Regions from separate parts of the Pseudomonas sp. NPDC096917 genome, predicted to be linked through region 2. Evidence: predicted binding sites of a transcription regulator. Region 2 holds the regulator's gene; the other holds the start of a gene.
What was found. Region 2 encodes sigma-54, which starts transcription at its own class of promoters, with help from an activator protein. Its sites were predicted from a motif close to ANTGGCATNNANNTTGCTNT; they were not measured.
Positions count from the first base shown of each region.

Region 1: the regulator sigma-54 is predicted to act here: its motif matches at 1,871-1,890, upstream of glnA (glutamate--ammonia ligase).

Region 1 is NZ_JBIWEO010000001.1:172,211-179,455, reverse strand. Features, by position in the region: partial or broken gene ACIQYF_RS00880 (GTP-binding protein) at 1-61, opposite strand, end outside; gene thiI (tRNA uracil 4-sulfurtransferase ThiI) at 201-1,655, opposite strand; gene glnA (glutamate--ammonia ligase) at 1,989-3,395, shown strand; gene ACIQYF_RS00865 (cupin domain-containing protein) at 3,573-3,992, shown strand; gene ACIQYF_RS00860 (DUF4124 domain-containing protein) at 4,000-4,515, shown strand; gene glnL (nitrogen regulation protein NR(II)) at 4,780-5,865, shown strand; gene ntrC (nitrogen regulation protein NR(I)) at 5,862-7,245, shown strand, end outside.
Region 2 is NZ_JBIWEO010000006.1:98,418-105,662, forward strand. Features, by position in the region: gene ACIQYF_RS08900 (HPr family phosphocarrier protein) at 97-369, opposite strand; gene rapZ (RNase adapter RapZ) at 386-1,243, opposite strand; gene ptsN (PTS IIA-like nitrogen regulatory protein PtsN) at 1,246-1,710, opposite strand; gene hpf (ribosome hibernation-promoting factor, HPF/YfiA family) at 1,723-2,031, opposite strand; gene ACIQYF_RS08920 (RNA polymerase factor sigma-54) at 2,108-3,601, opposite strand; gene lptB (LPS export ABC transporter ATP-binding protein) at 3,826-4,551, opposite strand; gene lptA (lipopolysaccharide transport periplasmic protein LptA) at 4,551-5,096, opposite strand; gene lptC (LPS export ABC transporter periplasmic protein LptC) at 5,083-5,655, opposite strand; gene ACIQYF_RS08940 (KdsC family phosphatase) at 5,664-6,188, opposite strand; gene ACIQYF_RS08945 (KpsF/GutQ family sugar-phosphate isomerase) at 6,188-7,162, opposite strand.

The DNA of each region.
Region 1 (7,245 bases), on a different contig from region 2:
GGGTGGTTTTACCGTGGTCAACGTGAGCAATGATGGCGATGTTACGTAGATTTTCGATCACTTGTGTATCTCGATCAGAGGATTCGGTGTGCTGACAGGTCGTGGCAGCGATTAACAGTAGAGTCCGGCAAAGCCGTTACAGCTTGACGGCGGCGTCGGGGGGCCGGTGACGCAGGCCACAGGCATACAGCCCCGGGCTCTTAGCTCGGTCGATAAACGCGCACATTGGCATGTCCCTCACTGAGCAAATGGTGAGCATGCAGGCGACTCATCACGCCTTTGTCGCAATACAACAGGTACTGACGGGTATCATCCAGTTCCTTGAAGCGGCTGTTCAATGCATAGAATGGCAACGCTTGTACTTCGATGCCAGCCAGTTCCAGCGGTTGATCTTCCTGAGCATCCGGGTGACGGATGTCGATCACAATCTGGCCCGCCAGCACTTCGCTGACTTCTTCGACTTGCAAGTCCTGGCCCAATTCATCGATCACCCGATCAATCGGCACCAGTTTGGCCCGCTCGAGCGCTCGCTCAAGCACGGCCATATCAAACTGTTGTTCTTCGTACTCCACACGCGGACGCTTGGCGTGGGTCTTGGGGTTGACCGAAATCACCCCGCAATATTCAGGCATGTGCTTGGCAAAGTCGGCCGTACCGATTTCAACCGCCTGATCAATGATGTCTTGCTTGTGGCTGGCGATCAGCGGACGCAAGACCAGCTTGTCTGTCACGCAGTCGATAACCGAAAGATTCGGCAGCGTCTGGCTGGCAACTTGAGAAATAGCCTCGCCGGTCACGAGCGCATCAATTTCGAGCTGATCTGCAATACGGGACGCCGCGCGCAACATCATACGCTTCAAAATGACGCCCATATGACTGTTATCAACTTTGCCGAGAATTTCACCCAGCACTTCTTCGAACGGAACGCTGACAAACAGCACGCGCTGCGAGCTGCCGTACTTCTTCCATATATAGTGCGCGACTTCCATCACGCCCAGTTCGTGGGCACGCCCGCCGAGGTTGAAGAAGCAGAAGTGGCTCATCAGGCCGCGACGCATGATCTGATAGGCCGCCACTGTCGAGTCGAAACCACCGGACATCAATACCAGGGTCTGCTCAAGCGCGCCCAACGGGAAACCGCCGATGCTGTCGTGCTGGCTGTGAATCACAAACAACCGTTGGTCGCGAATTTCGAAACGGACTTCAATTTCCGGCTTTTTAAGGTCAATTCCGGCCGCCCCGCATTCACGACGCAGCTTGCTGCCGACGTATTTCTCGATTTCCATCGAGGTAAATGGGTGCTTGCCACCGCGTTTGCAACGCACTGAAAAAATCTTGCCGGCCAAGGCATCGCCAAAGTGCAGTTTGCACTTTTCAACGACGTCGTCGAAGTCGCCCAACGGGTACTCGTCGACTTGCAGGAAATGCGCAATGCCCGGCATGCAGCTCAGGCGCTCAGTCATCTCCTTCAAGGCTTTGGGGTCACTTACACGCGTTTGCAACTCGATGTTGTCCCACACACCTGTCACTACCACAGCCGGGTCCAGATCGCGGAGCACAGCACGGATGTTTTTAGCCAATTGACGGACGAAACGCATCCGAACCGGGCGGCTCTTGATAGTGATCTCGGGGAAGACTTTAACGATAAGTTTCATGAAAACAGCGCGCGAGCAGCCTGCCAAAAAAGGGGGGCGCGGATTATAGCGGAAATTGCTCAAGGTTTAACCAGTTATCGTACAAACGGTTTTCACCGCACCAAAATGGAACATTGACCACTCGAATCGCTTCATTTGAGTGCGATTAACGCCGCAAATCAACAGTCTTGAGCGCCAACCTGCTTGAGATTGAAGCGTTTAACCCAAATCGGAGCACTGGCATGCAATTTGCTCCCTTGTGATGCAGGTTGCCTTGGCAGAGTATTCGCGCCGGCATCAACCACTTATTAAGGGCTATTCCACTACCAGCCCTAAGCCACCCCGGAGGACACTATGTCGAAGTCGGTTCAACTCATCAAAGATCATGACGTCAAATGGATTGATCTGCGCTTCACTGACACCAAAGGCACTCAGCACCACGTGACCATGCCGGCCCGTGATGCGTTGGACGAAAACTTCTTCACCGACGGCAAAATGTTCGACGGCTCCTCCATTGCTGGCTGGAAAGGCATCGAAGCATCCGACATGATCCTGCTGCCAGACGACAGCACAGCCGTTCTGGACCCATTCACCGAGCAGCCTACGCTGATTCTGGTGTGCGACATCATCGAACCTTCGACCATGCAAGGCTATGACCGCGACCCGCGCGCCATCGCTACCCGTGCCGAGGAATACCTGAAGTCCACCGGTATCGGCGACACCGTTTTTGTGGGTCCAGAACCAGAATTCTTCATCTTCGACGAAGTGAAGTTCAAGTCCGACATCTCCGGTTCCATGTTCAAAATCTATTCCGAACAAGGTTCGTGGATGTCCGACCAGGACGTAGAAGGCGGCAACCGTGGCCACCGTCCAGGTATCAAAGGCGGCTACTTCCCGGTTCCTCCGTTCGACCATGACCACGAAATCCGCACCTCCATGTGCAACGCCATGGAAGAGATGGGCCTGGTCATCGAAGTTCACCACCACGAAGTGGCAACTGCTGGCCAGAACGAAATCGGCGTGCAGTTCAACACCCTGGTGAAAAAGGCTGACGAAGTTCAGACCCTGAAGTACTGCGTACACAACGTGGCAGACGCCTACGGCCGTACCGCTACTTTCATGCCTAAGCCTCTGTACGGCGACAACGGCTCGGGTATGCACGTTCACATGTCCATCTCCAAAGATGGCAAGAACACCTTCGCTGGCGAAGGTTATGCCGGCCTGTCCGACACCGCCCTGTACTTCATCGGCGGCATCATCAAGCACGGTAAGGCCCTGAACGGCTTCACCAACCCGGCCACCAACTCTTACAAGCGTCTGGTGCCAGGTTTCGAAGCACCAGTCATGCTGGCCTACTCGGCTCGTAACCGTTCCGCCTCGATCCGTATTCCTTACGTGTCCAGCCCTAAGGCTCGCCGTATCGAAGCACGCTTCCCGGATCCAGCGGCTAACCCATACCTGTGCTTCGCGGCACTGATGATGGCGGGCCTGGACGGTATCCAGAACAAGATCCACCCTGGCGACGCAGCTGACAAAAACCTGTACGACCTGCCGCCTGAAGAGGCTAAAGAGATCCCACAAGTTTGCGGCAGCCTGAAAGAAGCCCTGGAAGAGCTGGACAAAGGTCGTGCGTTCCTGACCAAAGGCGGCGTTTTCAGCGACGACTTCATCGACGCTTACATCGCCCTGAAAAGCGAAGAAGAAATCCAAGTACGTACTTTCGTACACCCACTGGAATACGAGCTGTACTACAGCTGCTAATCCAGTTTCACCCGTGAAAGCGGCGTGATTTGATGAAAGGCCTCCTACGGGAGGCCTTTTTTATGCGCAACGTCTTACATTCCAAGGCGTGACACCCGAGTAAAACTTCACCAACGCCTGACAGCCACCCCATAGCGCGATCTGTAACGTGAGGCGACTCATCAAACGGATGCCGCCATGACCCTATCCAACTCGCTCAAAGCCCTGCTGCTGTCGCTGGCCTGCCTGACCTTGTTCGGCTGCACCAGCAACCCCGCAAGCGTCAAAGTCGAGCAACTGCTCAAAGCCACTCACTCATGGGATGGTGCACCTTATGGCCCGTACCCGGCTGGCCAACCCGAAATTAGCGTTATCAAAATCATCATCCCGGCCAACACTGCACTCAATTGGCACACGCACCCTATGCCCAATGCGGCCTATGTGGTGTCTGGCGAGTTACTCGTTGAAACCCGTGACGGCAAGCACAAAAAGACATTAAAGGCTGGCCAGACACTGCCTGAAGTCGTGCAAACCGAGCACCGTGGCACCAGTGGCAACGAGCCCGTTGAACTGATTGTGTTTTATGCCGGTGGCGCGGGCATGCCGCTGTCGCAGTAAACAGCCTGTGCGCTACGTCTTGGTATGCCTGTGGCTCATTGCCCTGCCTGCAAGCGCACAGGTGTACAAATCCCTTGATGCTCACGGCACCGTGCACTTCGGCAACACGCCTCGCGATCTAACCGGTAGCGCACCTATAACGCTTGGGCCACTTAATCTCCAACCAGCCCTGAAGATTGCTCCACCCGACAACCCGCAGCACCTGCTGCCCGAACAAGAGCGCGCTCATCCGCCCTACACTGCACTTAAAATCGATGGCCTGCCCGTCGAACAAGCCCTGCGTGCCAACAACGGAACCTTCCCGGTACAGCTCACGATTGACCCGCCCCTGCACAGCCAGCATAGGCTGCAATGGCTGCTGGATGACCGACCCTATGGCGAGCCCGACACCCAAACCGTCATGAACGTGAACAACATTGATCGCGGCAGGCACTCTCTCTCCGTGAAAGTGATGGACGGTGACGAGACCGTGCAACAAAGCCAGACGGTTGTTTTTTACCTGCAACGCGCTCGCCAAAAATAACCCGCAGGGGCTGAATATCCCCGCATTCACTCGAAACTGAATCTATTCAGCCAACTTGCACTATATTGGTGCAAGCACTGCTCTAACACTCGCTTACCAGCCCACTTTGGTTCAAAACAACTCACTGACAGAGCCAGGGCGCCATCTAAACGAGCCTAAAGCCCCTATTTCAGGCGATTCGCGCTTCTTTTCGGAGCCTTGGTTTGTTTTTTGCATTTTCCTTGCACCAGCGCCTTACCCGCGCACGCAATCCGGGATCGGCCCATGACCATCAGTGATGCCCTGCACCGACTGTTACTCGACAACCTGACCACCGCCACACTGTTACTCAATGCCGATTTGCGCCTCGAGTACATGAACCCGGCGGCGGAAATGCTGCTGGCTATCAGCGGCCAACGCAGTCATGGGCAATTCATCAACGAGCTGTTCACCGAGTCCACCGAGGCCCTGCACTCCTTGCGCCTGGCCGTTGAACAAGCCCACCCGTTTACCAAGCGAGAGGCCATGCTGACCTCTGCCACCGGCCAAACCCTGACCGTGGATTACGCGGTGACGCCAATCCTGAGCATCAGCGGCACCATGCTGCTGCTTGAAATGCACCCTCGCGACCGGTTGCTGCGCATCACCAAAGAAGAAGCGCAGTTGTCCAAGCAAGAAACCAGCAAGATGCTGGTGCGCGGCATGGCCCACGAAATTAAAAACCCGCTGGGTGGCATTCGGGGCGCAGCCCAACTGCTGGCGCGCCAATTACCCGATGAAAGCCTGCGTGACTACACCAACGTCATCATCGAAGAAGCCGATCGCCTTCGTAACCTGGTCGACCGCATGCTGGGCTCCAACAAACTGCCCTCGCTGTCCATGACCAATGTGCACGAAGTGTTGGAGCGGGTATGCAGCCTGGTGGAAGCCGAGACCCAGGGCGACATCACGTTGGTGCGTGACTACGACCCGAGCCTGCCGGATTTGCTGATCGACCGCGAACAAATGATCCAGGCCGTACTCAATATTGTGCGTAACGCGATGCAAGCCATTGGCAATAAGAATGCTCTGCGCCTGGGCCGCATCACCCTTCGAACCCGCGCCATGCGCCAGTTCACGATTGGCCATGTGCGCCATCGACTGGTCACCAAAATCGAAATTATCGACAACGGGCCGGGCATCCCGCCCGAGCTGCAAGACACCCTATTCTTTCCGATGGTCAGTGGCCGCCCGGATGGCACCGGGCTGGGCCTTTCCATCACCCAGAACATCATCAGCCAGCACCAGGGACTGATCGAGTGTGAAAGCCACCCTGGCCACACACTCTTTTCGATCTTTCTGCCTCTGGAACAAGGAGCCGCATCGACATGAGCCGAAGTGAAACCGTTTGGATCGTTGACGACGACCGTTCAATCCGCTGGGTACTGGAAAAAGCCTTGCAACAAGAAGGCATGACCACACAGAGCTTCGACAGCGCCGATGGCGTGATGAGCCGCCTGGCTCGTCAGCAGCCTGATGTGATCATTTCTGACATTCGCATGCCGGGTGCCAGCGGCCTGGATTTGCTGGCCAAAATCCGCGAGCAACACCCGCGTCTGCCGGTGATCATCATGACCGCCCATTCAGACCTGGACAGCGCAGTCGCGTCCTATCAGGGCGGCGCCTTCGAATACCTGCCCAAACCGTTTGACGTCGATGAGGCTGTATCGCTGGTCAAACGTGCCAACCAGCATGCCCAAGAGCAACAAGGCCTGGCAGTGGCCCCGGCTGCTGCGCCCACCCCGGAAATCATTGGCGAAGCGCCAGCGATGCAAGAGGTATTTCGCGCCATTGGCCGTCTTAGCCACTCCAACATCACCGTGTTGATCAACGGTGAATCCGGGACGGGTAAAGAGCTGGTCGCTCATGCGCTGCATCGTCATAGCCCACGGGCCGCATCGCCGTTTATTGCCTTGAACATGGCGGCGATCCCCAAAGACCTGATGGAGTCTGAACTCTTCGGCCATGAAAAAGGTGCCTTCACCGGTGCCGCCAACCTGCGGCGCGGGCGTTTTGAGCAAGCCGATGGCGGGACGTTGTTTCTGGACGAAATCGGCGACATGCCCGCCGATACCCAAACGCGTCTGCTGCGCGTTTTAGCCGATGGCGAGTTCTACCGTGTGGGCGGGCATATTCCGGTCAAGGTCGACGTGCGTATCATTGCCGCCACCCACCAGAACCTCGAAACACTGGTGCAGGCGGGCAAATTTCGTGAGGACTTGTTCCACCGTCTGAACGTAATCCGCATTCATATTCCGCGCTTGTCAGATCGTCGCGAAGACATCCCGACGCTGGCCCGGCACTTCCTCAGCAACGCCGCACAAGAGCTGTCGGTCGAACCCAAACTGCTGAAAACCGAAACCGAGCAATACCTGAGAAACCTGCCGTGGCCCGGCAACGTTCGCCAGCTTGAAAACACCTGCCGCTGGATCACCGTGATGGCATCGGGGCGAGAAGTGCACATCAGCGACCTGCCGCCCGAACTGCTGAACCTGCAACACGATGCGTCCCCCGTCACTAACTGGGAGCAAGCCTTGCGTCAATGGGCTGATCAGGCGCTTGGTCGTGGTCAGTCGAACCTGCTCGACAGTGCTGTGCCGACCTTTGAGCGGATCATGATCGAGACCGCCCTCAAACACACCGCGGGCCGCCGCCGCGACGCCGCCGTACTGCTGGGCTGGGGCCGCAACACCTTGACCCGCAAAATCAAAG
Region 2 (7,245 bases):
GCTGTGATCGGACGCTAAGCGCTCGTGATCTTCGGAGCAGTGAAGGTGCTTCGGCCCTTATCGCAGCCTGCGGCAGCGACTACAGAGTTTGTTGGCTTACTCACCCTCATCGAAGTAGTTGTTGATGAGCTTGACCAGTGCATCCAGTGCTTCCTGCTCTTGCTCACCCTCGGTCTTCAAATGAATTTTAGTGCCCTTGCCAGCGGCGAGCATCATCATGGCCATGATGCTCTTGCCGTCGACCATTGACTCGGGTGTACGGCCTGCCCTTATCTGACAAGGAAATTGGCCTGCGATACCGACGAACTTTGCAGATGCCCGGGCGTGCAAACCCAGTTTGTTGATGATTTCGATTTCCAGAGCAGGCATCGCGGGGGTGATCCTTTCAAGTAAGGTCGCGGTGGCGAACCTGGACGTTCTTCAGAGTTTCTTGCAGGCATTTGCCGAGGCGTTCGGTCAGGTACACCGAACGGTGATGGCCGCCCGTGCACCCAATGCCGATGGTGACGTACGCGCGGTTGCTGGCAGCAAAGCGGGGTAGCCATTTAAGCAGGTAGCTGGAGATGTCCTGAAACATCTCTTCGACATCTGGCTGTGCGGCCAGATAGTCGGCGACCGGTTGATCCAGCCCGGATTGCTCACGCAACTCAGGCTTCCAATATGGATTGGGTAGGCAGCGCACATCAAACACCAGGTCGGCGTCCACCGGCATGCCGCGCTTGAAGCCAAACGACTCAACCAGAAAGGCAGTGCCAGGCTCAGGCTTGTTCAGCAGGCGCAATTTAATGGTGTCGCGCAACTGATACAGGTTCAGGTTGGTGGTGTTGATGGTCAGGTCGGCCAGGTCGGCAATCGATCCGAGCAACTGTGTTTCGTCGCGTATGGCTTCGGCCAATGATCGACTGGCACTGCTCAATGGGTGACGCCGACGGGTTTCCGAGAAGCGCTTGAGCAGGGTTTCTTCGTCTGCATCCAGATACAGGACATCGCACTGGATGTGGCGATTGCGCACTTCTTCAAGCAATTGCGGAAAGCGTGACAAATGACTGGGCAGGTTACGTGCATCGATCGAGACAGCCACCAGCGGTTGCGCCAATTCGGTATGAATCAGCGCGCGTTCTGCCAGTTCTGGCAGCAATCCGGCAGGCAGGTTATCGATGCAGTAAAAACCGTTGTCTTCGAGGACGGCCAGGGCAGTGCTTTTACCGGAGCCGGAGCGTCCGCTGACAATGACTAAGCGCATGATTAATGACCGTTCTGTACGTCCAGAACAACCTGATACAACGCTTGGTTGCTAGATGCTTCGCGCAGTCTTTCGCGCACTTCTTTACGATCGAGCATGCTGGCAATCTGCCGGAGCAGTTCCAGGTGTGCGTCGGTTGCCGCTTCTGGCACCAGCAAAACGAAGAGCAGGTCGACCGGCGCGCCATCGATGGCGTCGAAATCTATGGGAGCATCCAGGTGCAGCAAGGCGCTAACGGGCGACTTGCAACCCTTGAGGCGGCAATGAGGGATGGCGATGCCGTTACCAAAACCGGTGGAACCCAGTTTTTCACGGGCGATCAGGGCTTCAAAAACATCTTGCTGTTCCAGATCAGGTACTTCGCGGCTGATCAGGTTGGCAATTTGCTCGAGCGCTTTCTTTTTACTGCCGCCCGGCGCGTTCACCAGGGAACGGCCGGGGGTCAGGATATTTTCAAGTTGAATCATGGGTAGGGAGTATTAACGACCCGTAGCGCCCTGAAGCAGGCTTTGGGTCTTTTCCTTATGCTTTTTCAGTTGGCGATCAAGCTTCTCGTAGAGGTTGTCGATGGCGGTGTACATGTTTTCATGAACAGCATTACCGACAACCTCTCCACCGTGAATATTGAGAGTAGCCTCGATTTTCTGCTGAAGTTTTTCAACAGAAAGAATCACCTGCACGTTGGTGATTTTGTCGAAGTGGCGCTCCAGTCGTGCGAATTTGTCATTGATCGAGTCGCGCAGCGCTTGGGTGACTTCCAGATGTTGTCCACTGATGTTGACTTGCATACAGTTTCTCCTTCTGTTGCCATTGCATAAAGTGACAGGCTGAGCAGCCTGCCACTGAAACGCTGTGGCCCGTGGCTTACATCAAACGCTTCCGCTCGCTTGAAGGCGCGATCCCGAGGGATTCGCGGTACTTGGCTACGGTGCGACGGGCCACCTGAATACCTTGTGCCTCCAGTAAACCAGCGATCTTGCTGTCACTCAACGGCTTTTTCTGATTTTCAGCCGCGACCAGTTTTTTGATGATGGCGCGGATCGCTGTGGACGAGCATTCCCCCCCTTCAGAGGTGCTGACGTGACTCGAAAAAAAGTACTTCAATTCATAAATACCGCGCGGGGTATGCATGAACTTCTGGGTGGTCACCCGTGAAATGGTCGATTCGTGCATGCCGACGGCTTCTGCAATGTCATGCAGGACCAGCGGTTTCATCGCCTCGTCACCATATTCCAGAAAACCACGCTGATGCTCGACGATTTGGGTCGCCACTTTCATCAGTGTCTCATTGCGGCTCTGCAGGCTTTTGATGAACCAGCGAGCTTCTTGCAACTGGTTGCGCATGAAGGTGTTGTCGGCGCTGGTATCAGCTCGGCGTACGAAACCTGCGTATTGCGGGTTGACCCGCAGGCGCGGCACCGACTCCTGGTTCAATTCCACCAGCCAGCGCTCGTTGTCCTTGCGCACGATGACGTCAGGAACGACGTACTCGGCTTCGCTGGACTCGATTTGCGAGCCAGGACGCGGGTTCAGGCTTTGTACCAGCTCGATGACCTGGCGCAGCTCGTCTTCCTTGAGCTTCATGCGGCGCATCAACTGGCTGTAGTCGCGGGCGCCCAGCAGATCGATGTAATCGGTCACCAAGCGCTTAGCTTCGTTAAGCCAAGGTGTTTTCGCGGGCAGTTGGCGCAATTGCAGCAGCAGGCACTCGCCCAGATTGCGCGCACCAATGCCGGCCGGTTCGAATTGCTGAATGCGGTGCAGAACGGCTTCGATCTCGTCGAGTTCGATGTCCAGTTCTGGATCAAAGGCTTCCAGGATCTCTTCGAGCGTTTCGTCGAGGTAGCCCTGATTGTTGATGCAGTCGATGAGTGTTACGCCGATCAGTCGATCGGTGTCTGACATTGGCGCGAGGTTCAATTGCCACAGCAGATGGCTTTGCAGGCTTTCACCAGCAGAGGTGCGGGTAGTGAAGTCCCACTCGTCATCATCGCTGCTTGGCAAGCTGCTGGCGCTGGTCTGGTAGATGTCTTCCCAGGCAGTGTCGACAGGTAGATCGTTAGGGATGCGCTCGTTCCAATCGCCTTCTTCCAGGTTATCCACAGTCGGCGCGGATTCTTGGTAAGAAGGTTCCGGAATGTCGTTACTGGGTTTTTGCTCAATGTTGTCTGCCAGGGGATCAGCATTATCGAAGTCGTCGCCATCTTCCTGGCGTTCGAGCATCGGATTGGATTCCAGGGCCTCCTGGATTTCCTGTTGCAGGTCCAGGGTCGACAATTGGAGCAGACGGATGGCTTGTTGCAGCTGAGGTGTCATTGTCAGCTGCTGGCCCATTCTCAGGACTAGCGATGGTTTCATGGCAGGGGCTTAACACCTTATTCGCCGGCGCACATGGCGCCATCCACTACAAGGGCGCGTGAGCGCCAAACATAAGCAAATTATATGCCTGTAACCGGTGCGTTTGCCTAGGGGGCATTTTTAATAAGTTTGTGTTATGGCCGATAACGGCGTGAGTGCGGACCCTGAAAGACGCGGCAATGCATGCGATTGCTCAATGCTTCAGGGCCCGCTCTCCCGTGGGTTTAGAGGCGGAACTCGTGACCCAGGTACACTTCTCTCACCAACTCGTTGGCAAGAATCGTTTCAGCATCGCCTTCAGCGATCAGTTGACCGTCGTTGACGATATAAGCCGTTTCGCAGATGTCGAGGGTTTCACGGACGTTGTGATCTGTGATCAGCACGCCAATGCCCTTGGCTTTGAGGTGATGAATAATTTGCTTGATGTCGCCCACGGAGATGGGGTCAACGCCTGCAAACGGTTCATCGAGCAAGATGAACTTGGGGTTGGTGGCCAATGCGCGGGCAATTTCTACCCGGCGACGCTCACCACCGGACAAGCTCATGCCGAGGCTGTCGCGGATGTGGTTGATATGGAACTCCTGCAGCAGGCTTTCCAGTTCTTTGCGACGACCGGCCTTGTCGAGTTCGTGGCGCGTTTCGAGAATCGCCATGATGTTATCGGCCACCGACAGCTTGCGAAAAATCGAGGCTTCTTGTGGCAGGTAGCCGATGCCGGCTCGCGCGCGGCCATGCATAGGTTGGTGGCTGACGTCCAGATCGTCGATCAGCACTCGACCTTGATCAGCCTGAACCAGGCCCACGATCATGTAGAAACAGGTGGTTTTACCCGCACCGTTTGGGCCGAGCAAGCCAACGATTTGCCCGCTGTCGATCGACAGGCTCACGTCACGTACCACTTGGCGACTCTTGTAGCTTTTAGCTAAATGCTGGGCTTTAAGAGTTGCCATTACTGGGCCTTCTGCTGGTCGGTTTTCTTCTTCGGCTGAATCACCATGTCAATGCGTGGACGAGGTGCGGTGACACTTGTGCCATTGGCTCGGCCGGCATTGGCAACTTGTTTGACGGTGTCGTAGACGATCTTCTCGCCCTCGGTCGTGTTGCCGTCATTGATGACTTTGGCCTTGTCGATCAGCACGATGCGGTTTTGCGGCGCATGGTATTGAATCGTCACGGCATACGCCTGAACCGGTTTAGGGTCAGTCGCTTTTTGCAGTTGCTCGAAGTAAGCCAGATTACCTACCGATGTCACCACGTCGATTTCGCCCGCAGCATTGCGGGTAATGGTGACGGTGTTGCCGGTAATTTTCATTGACCCCTGGGTGATGATGACATCGCCCTTGTAGGTGGCGACGCCTTGTTTGTCATCCAGTTGGGCTTCGTTGGCCTGAATACGGATAGGCTGTTCATTATCATTTGGCAGAGCCCAGGCGCTCACGCTTCCCAGTGCTGCGCTCAAGCTGAGCAATAAAGGGAGGGTTTTAACGAGACTCATACTGTCCTCTTACGTTGGACAGCAGGTCCATCCTGCCGTCTTTCAAATATGCTTTCATGCCCTTGCCAGTCGTCACACCACCAGCGCCGTCGATTCTAACGTCTCGATCAGTCTGCGCATATTGCTTCTGCGGGAATACAGTCATACGGGTACTGGTAATAATCGTAGTGCGGTTTTTTTCGTCTGTACGGGCAACGCGCACAGAGTCGATCAATTCGACCTGGCTGCCGTCTGGATTGACTTCGCCGCGTTCGCTCTGCACGTGCCAAGGGTAGGTCGTGCCGCGATACATTTGCAGGTCAGGCTTGGTCAGCAATGTGACTTCAGATGCCTTCAAATGTTCGACCTTGTCTGATGTCATTTCATATTGCAGCTTGCCGTCCGGCAAATACTGCAGGCTATGCGCATTGATTGCGTAATAGTCGATAGCGGTTTCGTCGACGGCCGTTGCGGGCTGGTCGAGAAAACGTTCCGGGCTGATATTCCAGTAGCCAACTGCCGCAAAAAGCGCGGCAATGACTGTGAATAACAGAATTTTACGAATTTTTTTACTCAGCATGGAAAGCTCTATAGGTAGGCGGCGTGGGCTGCATCCAGGTGGCCTTGGGCGCGCAGGATAAGCTCGCAAAACTCGCGGGCAGCACCTTCGCCGCCGCGTGCCTGGGTAACTCCATGGGCGTGTTCACGAACAAAGCTGGCAGCATTGGCTACCGCCATGCCCAGACCGACACGGCGAATAACCGGCAAGTCGGGCAGGTCATCGCCCAAATAGGCGACCTGCTCATAGCTTAGGCCGAGTTGGCCGAGAAGCTCGTCCAATACCACCAATTTATCTTCACGGCCCTGATAAAGATGCGGGATGCCCAGATTTTGCGCGCGGCGTTCGACCACAGGGGTCTTGCGACCGCTGATGATTGCTGTTTGCACGCCAGCGGCCATCAGCATCTTGATACCTTGGCCGTCTAGGGTATTAAAGGTCTTGAATTCGCTGCCGTCTTCGAGGAAGTACAGGCGGCCGTCGGTCAGAACACCGTCGACGTCGAAAATCGCCAGTTTAATGTCTTTGCCGCGTTTAAGCAGTTCATGGGTCATTACATGACTCCTGCGCGCAATAAGTCGTGCATGTTCAAGGCGCCAACCGGGCGGTCTTCCTCGTCGACAACGACCAGCGCGCTGATTTTGTGGTCTTCCATGATTTTCAAGGCCTGGGCCGCAAGCATCTCGGCCCTGGCCGTTTTGCCATGCGGTGTCATGACTGAATCAATGGTTGCATTGCGGATGTCAATTTCACGATCCAGGGTGCGGCGCAGGTCGCCGTCGGTAAAGATCCCGGCCAGTCGACCGTCTTCTTCTACGATGACCGTCATGCCCAGACTTTTGTGGGTCATTTCCATCAAGGCTTCTTTAAGCGAGGTGCCGCGTACCACTTTCGGCAATTCATCGCCCGAATGCATGACGTTCTCGACCTTCAGCAACAGGCGGCGGCCCAGGGCGCCACCTGGGTGCGAGAAGGCAAAGTCTTCAGCGGTAAAGCCGCGAGCGTTAAGCAGTGCCACGGCCAGGGCATCGCCCATGACCAGAGCTGCGGTGGTGGAGGAGGTCGGCGCCAGGTTTAGCGGACAGGCCTCGTGGTCGACATGAACATTGAGGTTCACTTCGGCGGCTTTTGCCAGTGTCGAGTTCGGGTTGCCGGTCACGCTGATCAGTTTAATACCCAGGCGCTTGATCAATGGCAAAAGGGTTACGATTTCAGCCGTTGTTCCGGAGTTGGACAGGGCAAGGATGATGTCATCGCGAGTGATCATGCCCATGTCACCATGGCTGGCTTCAGCAGGATGAACAAAAAAGGCCGTTGTGCCGGTGCTGGCCAGGGTGGCGGCAATTTTGTTGCCTACATGGCCCGATTTGCCCATGCCGACCACGACTACTCGGCCCTTGCTTGCCAGAATCATCTCGCAAGCGCGCACAAAATCAGCGTCGATACGAGTCAGCAAACCTTCTACGGCTTCCAGTTCGAGGCGGATGGTGCGTTGACCAGATTGAATCAAGTCGCTGGATTGGCTCATGTTTAAGGTCGGGTAGCCTGAGAAAAGGCAGAGATTATAGCGGTTATGCGCAATTCCCTCACGCTTGATCGTCGTCCTTTGTT